3 regions of the Bradyrhizobium sp. SZCCHNR1002 genome follow, and region 1 is predicted to be linked to each of the others. Evidence: predicted binding sites of a transcription regulator. Region 1 holds the regulator's gene; each other region holds the start of a gene.
What was found. The regulator LexA, encoded in region 1, represses DNA repair genes until DNA is damaged. The targets are predictions, from matches to a motif close to TGTTCNNNNTGTGTTCNG.
Positions count from the first base shown of each region.

Region 2: QX108_RS03995 (single-stranded DNA-binding protein) is a predicted target of LexA. The motif match lies at 1,884-1,901, and genes of this name have one in related genera.
Region 3: QX108_RS03795 (DUF3072 domain-containing protein) is a predicted target of LexA. The motif match lies at 2,160-2,177, and genes of this name have one in related genera.

Region 1 covers NZ_JAUHIS010000001.1:1,126,162-1,130,505, reverse strand. The annotation lists gene QX108_RS05050 (ComEC/Rec2 family competence protein) at 1-769, shown strand, start outside; gene QX108_RS05045 (hypothetical protein) at 872-1,312, opposite strand; gene lexA (transcriptional repressor LexA) at 1,593-2,291, opposite strand; gene glp (gephyrin-like molybdotransferase Glp) at 2,484-3,695, opposite strand.
Region 2 covers NZ_JAUHIS010000001.1:908,287-912,630, forward strand. The annotation lists gene gyrA (DNA gyrase subunit A) at 1-425, opposite strand, end outside; gene QX108_RS03990 (DUF2306 domain-containing protein) at 595-993, opposite strand; gene QX108_RS03995 (single-stranded DNA-binding protein) at 1,221-1,724, opposite strand; gene QX108_RS04000 (outer membrane protein) at 2,207-2,950, shown strand; gene QX108_RS04005 (outer membrane protein) at 3,144-3,899, shown strand; gene QX108_RS04010 (outer membrane protein) at 4,214-4,344, shown strand, end outside.
Region 3 covers NZ_JAUHIS010000001.1:853,668-858,011, reverse strand. The annotation lists gene QX108_RS03805 (glycoside hydrolase family 3 N-terminal domain-containing protein) at 118-1,470, shown strand; gene QX108_RS03800 (hypothetical protein) at 1,504-1,791, opposite strand; gene QX108_RS03795 (DUF3072 domain-containing protein) at 1,912-2,103, opposite strand; gene QX108_RS03790 (hypothetical protein) at 2,209-2,439, shown strand; gene QX108_RS03785 (hypothetical protein) at 2,521-2,877, opposite strand; gene QX108_RS03780 (type 1 glutamine amidotransferase domain-containing protein) at 3,037-3,597, shown strand; gene QX108_RS03775 (FdhF/YdeP family oxidoreductase) at 3,916-4,344, shown strand, end outside.

The DNA.
Region 1 (4,344 bases):
CCTTGACGGCTTCTGGTGGTCGCTGATGGGCTTCGGAATCGACTGGATGATCGCGGTGACGCGCTGGGTGGCGGCGCTACCGGGCGCGGTCGGACGGATTCCGGCGTTCGGCATCGGCCCGCTGATCCTGGCCAGTCTCGGACTCATCCTGATCGGGCTGTTGCGGACGCCGCTGCGCTGGTCGGGCGCCGTCGTGCTCGCGGCGGCCACCCTGTGGGCCGCCACGACGCCGTTGCCCGACATTCTCATTGCCGGAGACGGACGCGCGGTGGCGGTGCGTGGCCGCGACGGGCGCCTGCATGTAATGCGCACCGGCAAGGACGTGTTCGTCACCAAGGAGTGGCTCGCCGCCGATGCCGATGCGCGCCTGCCCGCCGATGCTGCACTCGGTGACGGTGTGTCCTGCGACGAGGCGGGCTGTGTCGTGGCGATGGCCGATGGCCGTTTCGTCGCCATGACCTTGCGCGCCGACGCCATCGCCGATGATTGCGTCCGTGCCGCGCTGATCGTGACCGCGCGCGCCGCGCCGTCGTCGTGTGCGGCCGCCGTGATCGACCGCCCGCGTCTGCAGCAGCAGGGCGCCTTGATGCTGGTGCAGCGGGGCGCCGGCTTCGCGGTCACGCCGGTGCGCGCTGGTGGCACGGATCGCCCGTGGTGGCCGGCTTCGGCCGATGCCGGCGAATTCGACATGACCCTGACACCGCGCGCGCCTGCGTCGCGTGGCCAGGATGCGACTCCGCCGGAGACGGAGCAGGTGATCGAGGATTAGTTCGTCCGGCTTCCGCGCTGATGCTCGCGCCCTCGGCTTCGGCAGGTGCCGGCCGAGGGCTGCGGGCGAGCGATCCGAGACGACGAAATCGACTGACGCGTGTCAGGTGATGCTGATCCGGCGAATCCGCGTCGTCTGCGATGCCGGCGCCTCCTCCGCGCTATCCGGACGGTGCTCGCCCGGCTGCCTGGTGACGGGCAGCTGCAGCACGGTGACGCGCTGGCCTTCGCAGAGCTGCGTGACGAGCACGTGCCGGCCGTCGGCAAACTCGATGGCGTCGTGATGGCGATCGGGGATGTGCTTTTCGATCGTGTTGAACTTGGCGACGCGCTCGCGGATCGTCCGGGTCCAGAGCCAGCGGCTGTCGTAGCGGACGTCCTCGGCGAAGGCGAGCTCGGTGCCAGGCAGCATGCACACCGCAACGTTGGGCTCGGTCTCCACCGCGAAGCCGCGGGTCGCGGTGCCGCGGAAGGTCGTCGATATCAGCGTCTCGCCGACCTTGGCAGGACGGGAGGCAACGGCATGGAGGCTGTAGTCACACATCGGATCGCTCCTCGCTGAGAGATAGCCGACCCACGCTTCCCCCCGGACAGGCGCAGGCCTCTATCAGAGTGGACATCGAGGCGATGTTAGCGCGCGCTTCACGGCAATTCTGCGCTGATCTGCATGGCGTGTGGCCGCTGATGATCACAAGCGTTTGAGCGTGCCGCGCTGCACATCATGAGGTGCATTCGCGTGTGACTCGTTTTTGAGCTGCGGCGACGCTCCAAGCATCGCGCCGCCGCTCAACTGTGCATGTCGTCCGATACCAGCGCGTCGGTGCTCAGTACTTGCGATAGAGCCCGACCAGCTTGCCCTGGATCTTCACCCGGTTGGGCGGCAGGATGCGCACCTCATAGGCGGTATTGGCGGGCTCCAGCGCGATCGAGGCGCCGCGGCGACGGAAACGCTTCAACGTCGCTTCCTCATCGTCGATCAGCGCCACCACGATGTCCCCGGTGTCGGCGGTCTCGTTGCGCTGGATCAGCGCCATGTCGCCGTCGAGAATGCCGGCATCGACCATCGAGTCGCCGCGCACCTCGAGCGCGTAGTGATCGCCATTGCCGAGCATGTCGGCCGGCACGCTGATCGTGTGGCTGCGGGTCTGCAGCGCCTCGATCGGCGTACCCGCGGCGATGCGGCCCATGACAGGCACCGCGACCGGGCGCTCGCCATCATCGAGCGCGGGCGTCGAGGTCCGCACCTTGCCGAGATTGCCTTCGATCACCGACGGCGTGAAACCGCGGCGATTGTTGCCGGCCTGCGACAGCTCGGGCAGCTTGATCACCTCGATGGCGCGGGCACGGTTGGGCAGCCGGCGGATGAAGCCGCGCTCCTCCAGCGCCGTGATCAGGCGGTGGATGCCGGACTTCGAGCGCAGGTCGAGGGCATCCTTCATCTCGTCGAATGACGGCGGCACGCCGGCTTCCTTGAGCCGTTCATTGATGAACCGCAGAAGTTCGTACTGTTTGCGCGTCAGCATCTCGACCTGGTCCCCAGTTTGTGTCGTCCGAGTCCGCGCCCTGCGTCCAAGGGCGAATGGGAGTTGGACGTTCGTATTCGCGTCGCCCGCAACATACTAAAAACAAATCATGAACGGACACTATATGTTCGATGTGTGTTCCGCAATCCTAAAAATATGATGAACGATCCGGGCTTTGCCGGGGAAAACCGCTCAGTTCGGCAGGCGCAGGATCTCGCAGGGGCTGCCGGCCGGCGCCTTCGGCGCATAGGCCGGACGGATCACGAGCGCCTGGGAGAGCGCGAGATGGCCGAGCAGCGACGAATCCTGCTGCGTCACCGGTGTCGCGACCAGCGTGCCGTCGGCGCGTTCCTCCAGCCGGGCGCGCAGATAGTCCTCGCGCGAATCGTTGGCGGCGAGCTCGCGGCCGAGCAGGGCGGTCTCGCGCGGCATCAGCGCTTCGTCGCGGCCGAGCAGGCGTCGAATCAAGGGGACCAGGAACAGGATGGCGCAGACATAGGACGACACCGGATTGCCCGGCAGCCCGATCACCCTCATGCCGCCGAGCCGGCCATGCATCATCGGCTTGCCCGGTCGCATTGCGATCTTCCAGAACGCCATCTCGACGCCCTCGGCCTCGAGCGCCTGCTTGACCAGGTCGTGATCACCGACCGAGGCGCCTCCGGTGGTGACCAGGATGTCGGCCTCGGCCTCGCGCGCCCGGCGGATGCCGGCAACCGTGGCGTCGAGCGTATCGGCGGCAATGCCGAGATCGACCGGCTCGGCGCCTTCGCTGCGCACCAGCGCGCGCAGAGCATAGCCGTTGGAATAGACGATCTGGCCCGGACCCGGCGTCGCGCCGGGCATCACCAGCTCGTCGCCGGTGGCGAGCAGCGCTACCCTCGGGCGCCGCCGCACTGGCAGCGCCGGATGGTTCATGCTGGCGGCGAGCGACAGATCGCGGTCGCTGAGCCGGCGCCCGGCGCTCAGCAGCACCATGCCCTCGTGGAAGTCGACTCCTGCCGGCCGGATGTGGCGGCCCTTGATTGCGGCCTCGCTGAGCACGACGTGATCGCCGTCCGCGATCGTGTCCTCCTGGATCACGACGGCGTCGGCGCCGTCCGGCACCACGCCGCCGGTGAAGATGCGCGCCGCCTCGCCAGGCCCGAGGACGCGATCGAACGGCCGCCCGGCGGCGACCTCGCCGATCACCTTGAGCCGCGCCTGGGGCTTGTCGGCATCGGCCGCGCGCACCGCATAGCCGTCCATCGCCGACATCGCCTCCGGCGGCTGCGTCCGCAGCGCCGCGAGGTCACGTGCCAGCACCCGGTGAAACGCCTCGTCCAGCCCGACCATCTCCTCGGCCAGCGGTTCGGCGCCGGCGAGCACCGCAGACAACGCATCGGACACCGGCATCAAGGCCATGAGAGTTCCTTCGGATGGAGGCGGGACGACTCGCGGGAGTCGCGTTCTAACCGAACGTGCACGGCGCGGCCAAGTCCCCGGGGCAAGTCGCTTCCGTTGGATCGGGACCGGCTGGACCGAGAGAACCCATCAGACCGGATGTCCGATCCGCATATTCGGTTCGACTTAGACAGCAGCGTCGTCGTTCGTCGCTCTCCTCCGCGTGTCTGCCCGACGGGCAATTTCCGCATCTCCGCCATGCGCCAACTGCCCGTCGTGTTAGTCTGCCGCACTGTTTCCGCTTGCGCCGTCGGGCAGATCACCTGCATCTTCTCGCGCATCCCGCCTCGATGAAGAGGGACGGTTCGCGGTCGTCACGAGACGTGAGGTGGGGAGGCGGTGGCTGCAGTCTGTCGCAACGTGCTGATGGCGCGTGGACGAACGGCGAATTGCAGGCGGTCAAGTCGCGTGGTCTCGACACCCCGACGCTGGTGTCAAGCGCAAGGCGCTCGAAGCGCATTGTCGTCATGGTGGCCAACAAGCCCGGTGCACCAGGGAGAGCGCGAAGCAGCCGACAAGCCCACCGCGCAGGGAATGCCGGATGACCGGCTGAACCTGTGGTACCTGCCGCCTGCATTTTTGTTCGCAGGCGGGCCATGGGTTGCGGCCA
Region 2 (4,344 bases), 220 kb from region 1:
ATCGCGGACTTGGCGAGCTTCGCCTCGGTGTATCGATACGCGGCCGGCGGATCGCCGTCGACCGAGCCGAAATTGCCCTGGCCGTCGATCAACGGCACGCGCATCGAGAAGTCCTGCGCCATGCGCACCATGGCGTCGTAGATCGACTGGTCGCCATGCGGATGGTATTTACCGATGACGTCACCGACCACGCGCGCGGACTTGACGTACTTCTTGTCCGGCGTGTGCCCCTGCTCGTACATCGAGTACAGGATGCGGCGGTGCACCGGCTTCAGGCCGTCACGCGCATCGGGCAGCGCTCGCGACACGATCACGCTCATCGCGTAATCGAGATAGGAGCGCTTCATCTCGTCGAGGATGGAAACGGGACGAATGTCGGAAGGTCCGCCCGGCTCGCCGGGCTTCTCATCTTCTTTATCGGACAAAGGGGATACCGGTCGGTTTTGACACGCGAAAATCGCTTGGAATCATATAGCGCATGGCGGCCCCGCAGGCCACCCCCAAGCGGGTCAGGAGCGCGCTTTTTCTGCTCGCCTTTCCAGTCACTTAACCGAACGGCACAGCCGCCCGGCGCACGCGGCGGCAGCGCTCTTGCTAGACCCCGAAGACCACCCTGTGCATGATCCGTCCCGGCAGCAGCGTGAACAGTCCGGCGATCACCAGGGCGCCGGAAAACAGCATGATCATGGCCCGGCGATGCGCCGCCACCCGATGGCGGTGTGCAGCCCATATCGCGAGCGGCAGCATGGCCAGCGTGTAGAGCGACAGCAGGTGGATCGGGCTGAATGGACCGACCAGCCGGATGGTGTGAATCCAGAACGAGCTGACCGCCACCGCGGCCATCAGGGCGACCCAGATCCAGCCCATCGTTCGATGCGGCACGGTGCCCTTCGGCGCGGCGAACTGAACCACTCCCAACCCGAATGCCGTCATCGCCGCAAAGGCATGCAGAACGACGGCAGGCTCGGCGGCGAGCAACGGTGCGAAGCTCATGATCACCCCCCGTGGTCAGCGGGCCGGGCGTCGCGAAGGGCTCGCTGACGTCGATGTCGATCGCGCCAGCAAGCACGGCTCTTCGCTGCGACCTGCCGTTTCACGCCTCCCGCACGACGACCGGCAAGGCATCGGCCTCACGTGATCGCGTGCAGGGCTCAAACCGCTCCGGCTGCCGTTCCAGACAGGACGGAAGCCGTCTCACATAGGCAGAGAATTCGCGCGCCTCAGAACGGAATGTCGTCGTCCATGTCGCTGTTGCTGCGTCCGCCACCACCGGCCGAGGCGACCGCGCGGCGCGGCGGCGCCATCGACGGTCCGCTGCTGCCGAAATCGCCGCCTCCCATGTCGTCGGAGAAGCTGCCGCCGCCCCCGCCGCCACGGCCATCGAGCATGGTCAGCGTCGAGTTGAAACCCTGCAGCACCACCTCGGTCGAATACTTCTCGACGCCGCTCTGGTCGGTCCATTTCCGGGTCTGCAATGCACCCTCGATGTACACCTTGGCGCCCTTCTTGAGATACTGCTCGGCGACCTTGCACAGACCTTCATTGAAGATCACCACGCGGTGCCACTCGGTCTTCTCCTTGCGCTCGCCCGTCCCCTTGTCGCGCCACGTTTCGGAGGTCGCGATGCTCAGATTGGCGATCGGCCGACCATCCTGCGTGCGCCGGATCTCCGGGTCCTTCCCGAGATTGCCGACCAGAATCACCTTGTTCACGCTACCCGCCATCACACTCTCCCGCGGTTTTCAGATCACCGGACCGGTCGTCTCCACCGGCCTGTCGGCACAAGGTGGCTAACCCTTCCTCTCGCGCCGGACCCTATACGGTTGCCGCGCCAGCCACCTGCTTTCTCGCTGCTTATCCACATATAGCACTCCGGGTGCGATTGTTCCAGTTTTGTTCGCGATACTGTGCACACAACCAGACAGCGAGTTCCATGGAACTCGAGGGAACCCAAGGGAACCGGAAGTTCCCGAAATGGAACCCGCTAAAAGTTCCCTTAATCACGAAAAAGCGATTAACTTTCATTAAGTTAGCTCGCCTCATATCCTCCGCGCCTGTGGCTTTTGGGAGACGGTATCCAGGGTTGAATCGCGTATATTTTCGGATGGATTGAGGCCGCCAAGGCGGTCGCGCCACCTCACAGAAGTGCGCCTCCGGGGACGAATGTCGGGGCGCCCAACGCGGGAGACTTGGGATGAATGTTGGGATGAAAAGAATTTTTCTTGGAGCTGTCAGCTTGATGGTTTTGGGGGCGCTGACGCCGGCGGGAGCCGCCGATCTCGCCGCCCGCCCGTACACGAAGGCCCCGGTGATGGCGCCGGCTCCGCTTCCGACCTGGGCCGGCTTCTACCTCGGTCTGCAGGGCGGCGGCGGCTGGGGCCGCAGCGATGAGACCTTCTTCGGCGCGCCGAATACAGCGATCTTCGCCGGCACGCAGCGTTACGACATCACCGGCGGCTTCGCCGGCGGCGTGATCGGCTACAATTGGCAGGTCGATAACATCGTGTTCGGTCTCGAAGGTGACTACCACTGGGCGGACATCGACGGCCGCTCGGCCGTGATCAACGCCGGCGTCGGTGACACCTACTTCACCAAGCTGCGCGGCTTCGGCGACATCAAGGGCCGGCTCGGCTGGGCGGCCGGTCCTGCGCTGTTCTTCGTCAGCGGCGGTGCCGCCGTCGGCGATCTGCAGCATCGCTACGATGGCGTTCCCGGCAACTCGTTCGTGACCAACGACTGGCGTTGGGGTTGGACGATCGGCGCCGGTGCCGAGTACATGTTCGCTCAGAACTGGTCGGCTAAGGTCGAGTACAACTACCTCGACTTCGGCAAGAGCTCGATCCAGTACTCGCCGGTCGCGACCAACCGCTCGGAGTGGAACGACACCATCCACACCGTCAAGGCTGGCGTCTCCTACCACTTCGGTGGCCCGAGCGTGTCCCGCTACTGATTGCACGCGAACCGCGAATATGTCGAAAGGCCGGCCTCGTGCCGGCCTTTTTTTGCGTGCCGAAACCGGCACTTGCTGGGCCGCTGTGTCGTTTGGGTGACGGCTTTTTACCACGGAAGGGTCTATCAAGACGGCGCGGGTGGGCGTTGGTGAGAGCGTGCGTGCGGGCGTCGGACTTGGTTTGGGGAATGCGATGAGAAGGCTGTTGCTGGGGGCGACAACTTCGCTGGCGCTGGGGATTGCGCCGGCCATCGCTGCCGATTTGCCCGCGCGCACCTTCACCAAGGCGCCCGCGATGATCACGACGATCTATGATTGGAGCGGCTTTTATCTCGGCCTGAACGCCGGTGGCGGCTCGGCACGCACCTGCTGGACCAACAATGTGGCGTTCGGCGGCGTCGCAGCGACCAATGCCGAAGGCTGCCATGATGCGGCCGGTGCACTGGCCGGCGGCCAGATCGGATATCGCTGGCAGACCGGCAGCTGGGTGTTCGGCGTCGAAGGCCAGGGCAACTGGGCCAACCTCAAGGGCAGCAACACCAGCCAGCTGGCTCCGGCCGTGACCAACCAGACCAAGGTCAATGGCGTCGGCCTGCTCACTGGCCAGATCGGCTATGCCTGGAACAACGTGCTCTGGTACGTGAAGGGCGGCGCCGCGGTCGCAAACGAAAAGTACAACGGTCTCACGACCGCGACGGGAGCGACATTCGACCAATCGAGCGCCACGAGGTGGGGCGCCACGGTGGGCACCGGTGTCGAAGTCGGCTTTGGCAAGAACTGGTCGGTCGGCGCCGAGTATGAGCACATCTTCATGGGCAATAAGGCCCTGAACTTCTCAGGCGTTCCCGCCGGTGCGGCGACCCGGACCGATACGGTCGGCCAGGACGTCGACATGGCCACGGTCCGCGTCAACTACCGCTGGGGCGGCCCGGTCGTCTCCAAGCACTGACCTCCGATCGCCGATCTCGTCCTCTCTTCCAGAATCGTTGCTCGGGAGCGCGCATTTCCTTTGGCGCACAGGTGTGGCCTTCGGCGCGAGGCTCGGAGGCCGGCGACACGCGAACAGGCATGACTTCCTGCCTCCATGGATTGGTCGGCGCCGCGTGATTTACATCTGCTTAAGCACGATCGACACATCTCGCCCTGCCCGGCCCGCCGGTCTCAGTTTTTAGAAATCAGTCTCTCCTACAACCAGCGACAGGCCACACGCGGGCCGGATCGGAGGGATCCGGCGACAGCCATTCTGGGACTGGGGAGAGACACATGGACAAGACCACTCTGATCACGACTGCGGGCGTCGCATTGCTGGGGCTGGCCCCGGCATCGGCCGCCGACTTTGCTGCGCGCCCCTATGGCAAGGCGCCGCCGCCGGCCTATGTCACGCCGCTGCCGAG
Region 3 (4,344 bases), 270 kb from region 1:
TGCAGCATTTCAGGATTTGTTTGCAGATATCGTGCAGATGCGATTCCGCGGCTGGCGCCGGCGGATCGTCATTGTTACGGAAGGGTCGTTGTCTCCTTGCAATGATCGGCCTCGCACATGCTCGGGCGTATCAGGACGCTGGTCCTCTGGACCCTTGCTCTGCTCTTCATCTTCATCACGTTCAACAGCAACGAGCCGTATCTGGTCCGCCTGCGCGGAACCGGCCACGCAGCCTTGCTCGTCATCGGCCTGGCAGCTCCGCTGCTGCTCTTGCTCAGCGGCAGTTGGGGACGAGGTCCCGCGGGGCGGCTGTTGGTGCTGATATGGTGCATCCCGCTGTTCGCGTTGACATCAACGCAGTTCATGTTCGGCTGGCGCAAGTACGAGACGTTTCGCACAGACCCGGACGTGGCCCATCTGCTCGGGCGGCACTTCATGGTCGGCTACACGGTCCCGGAGGATGCCGCGGCGCTGGCACGGCGGGGCTTGATTGCCGGCGTCTATGTGACCCACCGCAACGTGCGCGGACGGACAATGGCTCAGCTGCGCGCCGAGATCGCGCGATTGCAGGCCGAGCGCCTGAATGCCGGGCTGGCACCGCTGCTGGTGTCGGCAGATCAGGAAGGAGGCCGCGTCGCGCACCTGTCCCCGACAGTGCCGAACATGCCCGGGCTTGCGACGTTGGCCGATCTGCCCGCGCCGCGTCGCGCGCATGACGCCTTCGAGATGGGGCGCGCTCAAGGACAGGCGCTGGCCGCAGCTGGTATCACCTTCAACCTGGCGCCGGTCGTCGATCTACGTCCGCGCTGGAAGCGCAACCGCTTGGACTTCCACACGCTGATAGGACAGCGCGCGATTTCCGACGATCCGGCTGCGGTGGGCGATATCGCGCTCGGTTATGTCCGCGGCCTGGAGGCAAGCGGTGTCCGCGCCGCGGTCAAGCACTTTCCCGGCCTTGGCCGCGTCGCGGCCGATACCCATCACTTCTCGGCGCAGCTCGACACGCCAGCCGATGTGTTGGAGCAGTCGGATTGGCGACCGTTCCGTCAGGTGTTGGACAATTCACACGCGGCGATGATGGTGGGTCACGTCGTCGTCGACGCGATCGATGCAGAGCGGCCAGCCTCGCATTCCAAGGCCGTGCTTCAAGGCCTCATCCGCGACCGCTGGAAGTACAACGGCGTGATCGTGACCGATGATCTCGTGATGGGAGCGATCTACGGCCGCGACCTCTGCAGAGCCGTCGTGGAGGCCCTCAATGGCGGCGCCGACCTCTTGCTCGTCGCGTATGACGGCACGCAGTTCCATCGGGTGCTGGGCTGTGCCAAGCGGGCGCTGGCGCAGGGACGGATCGACCTGAATGCGCTTCGAAGAAGCGACGAGCGGCTCGCGCGCTGGCAGCAAGGGGACGATAGATCTCTGGCCGCCAACGTTTCGGAAAGCTCTGCCTCCCGGAGGCACCTCGACTGAGACGAGAGCGAACCGATGAGGATAGCTCGTTCGTCAGCGCGGACCGTTGCCGGTCCAGTTGCGCCAGGCGACGTTGGAGAGGCTGCGCAGATCCGTTCCCAATGGTCGTCGGCTCTGCCTGTCGTGTTGACCGACGACCTGTTCCGACTCGCGGATCTTGAGCAAAAGCTCCGCGACCTGCCGTTTGCTCCGCTCGATCGCCCTGGCATCGGCACTCTCGCCGATGGTGAACCGCGCCGTTTCGATCTGCTTGAGTGTCGCGCGGTTCTTCTTGAGTTGAGCGCGATGCCAGGCGACCTTGCTGTCACTGTCCGCAACCATGGTGCACTCCCGAGGAATACCGCAAAGATTAGACAACCGGCTCTTGATTCGCGACCGCTCCGGCCTTGGTTCCGAAGCACTCAGATACCAATCCGTGTCGGCTCGTCCCTGGATCGCGGCTCACTCCAACTCTGCGGCCCGTCTCAACTCATCGATGAGTTCCGAAGCCTGCGCCTTGGTCCGTACGTGCTGTGTCGGATCAGGCCGACCTGTCTGCTCGCCAAGCGTCTTCAGGTAAGAGGCTTGCGCGTCCGTCATCGGATCGTCTCCCGAAGTCCAGTTCCTCGGATCTTTTTCGATCTTCCCGGTCATGATCGACCTCCGTTGATGCCCTGACTTACAAGCCCGAACATTTCTGGCTTGCAATTCGTTCCTGATTTGTTCTAAAATGATTCACGGCCATGGCATGGTGGATCGATGCGCGACCTCAGTTTCATTCGAGCGGAAATCGACCGGATGCGTGTTCAGGTCGGCCGGCAGCGACGTGAAATCGTGCAATTGCAGCGCGCCGGAGTTGCCACAGAAGCGGCGCAGGCGTTGCTCGAACGCATGCTGACGACGCTCGACGACCTGCGCGAGCAACGTGAGCGGCTCAAGCTGGAAAACTCTGATGGGGTCCCCCGTCGCAGGGCGGCCAGACACGGCTGAGGTGTCCGCATCGCAGGCCGAGAGCGGTGCCGAGATGTGAGGACCTGGCTCGCCTGACACGTAATGGTCAGTCTGCTTGGCTCATGACGACCTCTGCGTCGTATTCGTCCGATGCGACGGTGACAGCTGTGAGCTGGTCTCGCGTGAGGTGTCGGCACCGCGTGCGCGCGGGATCACGATGTCCTGTCCGGAACCTACCAGTTCGTCGGGGGCCGCGTCGCACGGCTTGATCTCGAAACTGTTGTCGAGAACCTTCTCACCATGCGCGTCCAACGTAACCAGGTCAGCCTGTTCGGCGGCCTCCCAGACCTCGCGCTCGGTTCGAAACGGACGCGTCAATCGTTCGTCGTTCTCAAATAATGCGTAAGGCACGAGGGGACTCCAGATCGCATCCGTCGGCAGAGCTGCCAGGCCTCCGCGTCGCGCGGGGACGGCCAAGTTTGCTTCCTCTCTACAAACAGCGTCCGCCGTCGGCTGTTCCACGGAGGAGTCTAGGCCGCTGATCGACCAGTTGTGACGATCGGTCGAGGCTTGCATCGGGAACGATGGTCCCGTGCGCAAGGTTGCCCGCGGTGTCAATTCAAACCGGAGAAGATGATGGACATCAAAGGAAAGAGGATCGCGATCCTTGCGACCAACGGGTTCGAGCAATCCGAGCTCGAAGTACCGCGTGATCGCCTGATACAGGCTGGCGCCACCGTCGAGATCGTCTCGCTGGCGTCAGGCGAGATCAAGGGCTGGGATCAGAAGGATTGGGGGCGGCCCGTGAAGGTCGACAAGACGCTCGACCAAGCCACCGCGTCCGACTATGACGCGATCGTGCTGCCCGGTGGCCAAATCAATCCCGATCTGCTGCGGGTGGAGCCCAAAGCGTTGAAGTTCATCAAGGATGTGTTCGACGCCAAGAAGGTCGTGGCAGCGGTGTGCCACGCGCCCTGGCTCCTGATCGAGACGGGCATTGCAAAAGGGCGCAAGATGACGTCCTACAAATCGATCAAGACCGACGTCGCCAATGCCGGAGCCCAGTGGCAGGACGCCGAGGTCGTCGTCGATCAGGGCGTCATCACCTCGCGCAATCCCGGCGACCTCGAAGCCTTCAGCGCCAAGATCATCGAAGAGGTCAGGGAAGGCCGCCATCTCCAACGCAGTGCCGCCTGAGACGAGCGGGCGAGGGAGCCGGGTCCGCATGCCCGGCTTCCCCGGAGGGACGGGCCCAGCGCCCGAGGGGTCGAACGCTGGGCCGCAGTCCACACGGAGTGCCTCCAGCGAGATGGGGGAACGCCGCCGGAGACCCAGGGAAGACGTTTGGCACGTCGCGTCGTTCCTAACGCCGTCTGACATGCAGCGCACGCCTCGCTCTCTTTCGCATCTCTTGTCGTTGCCGCTGCCGGCGCACCCGGTCGCAAGCTCCCGTGAACGGTGGGAACTTGCACCTCGATCACGGGTTGGCGGGTTTTCGGGCCGCGGAGATGTGCCGTGAGTGAGAAGGCGAAGATTCAAGACTACAAGGCACCTGCGGGCGGGTGGGGCTCGGTTCATGCTGTCGCCAGCATCCTGACGCAGGAGGAGGTCACGCTGCTCGGCAGCGAGATTCTTCTCAAGCAGAACAAGCCGGGCGGCTTCATGTGCGTCAGCTGCTCCTGGGCCAAACCGGCAAAGCCGCATCCCTTCGAATTCTGTGAGAACGGCGCCAAGGCGACCGCGTGGGAAATCACCGGCAAGACGGTCGGACCGGAGTTCTTCTCGCGGCATACGCTCGCCGAATTGCGGACGTGGTCGGACCACCAGCTGGAAGAGCAGGGGCGTTTGACGCATCCGATGCGCTACGACGCGGCAACTGATCGATATGTGGCCGTGAGCTGGCACGACGCGTTTCGCGACATCGGCGCTCAGCTGAACGGTCTC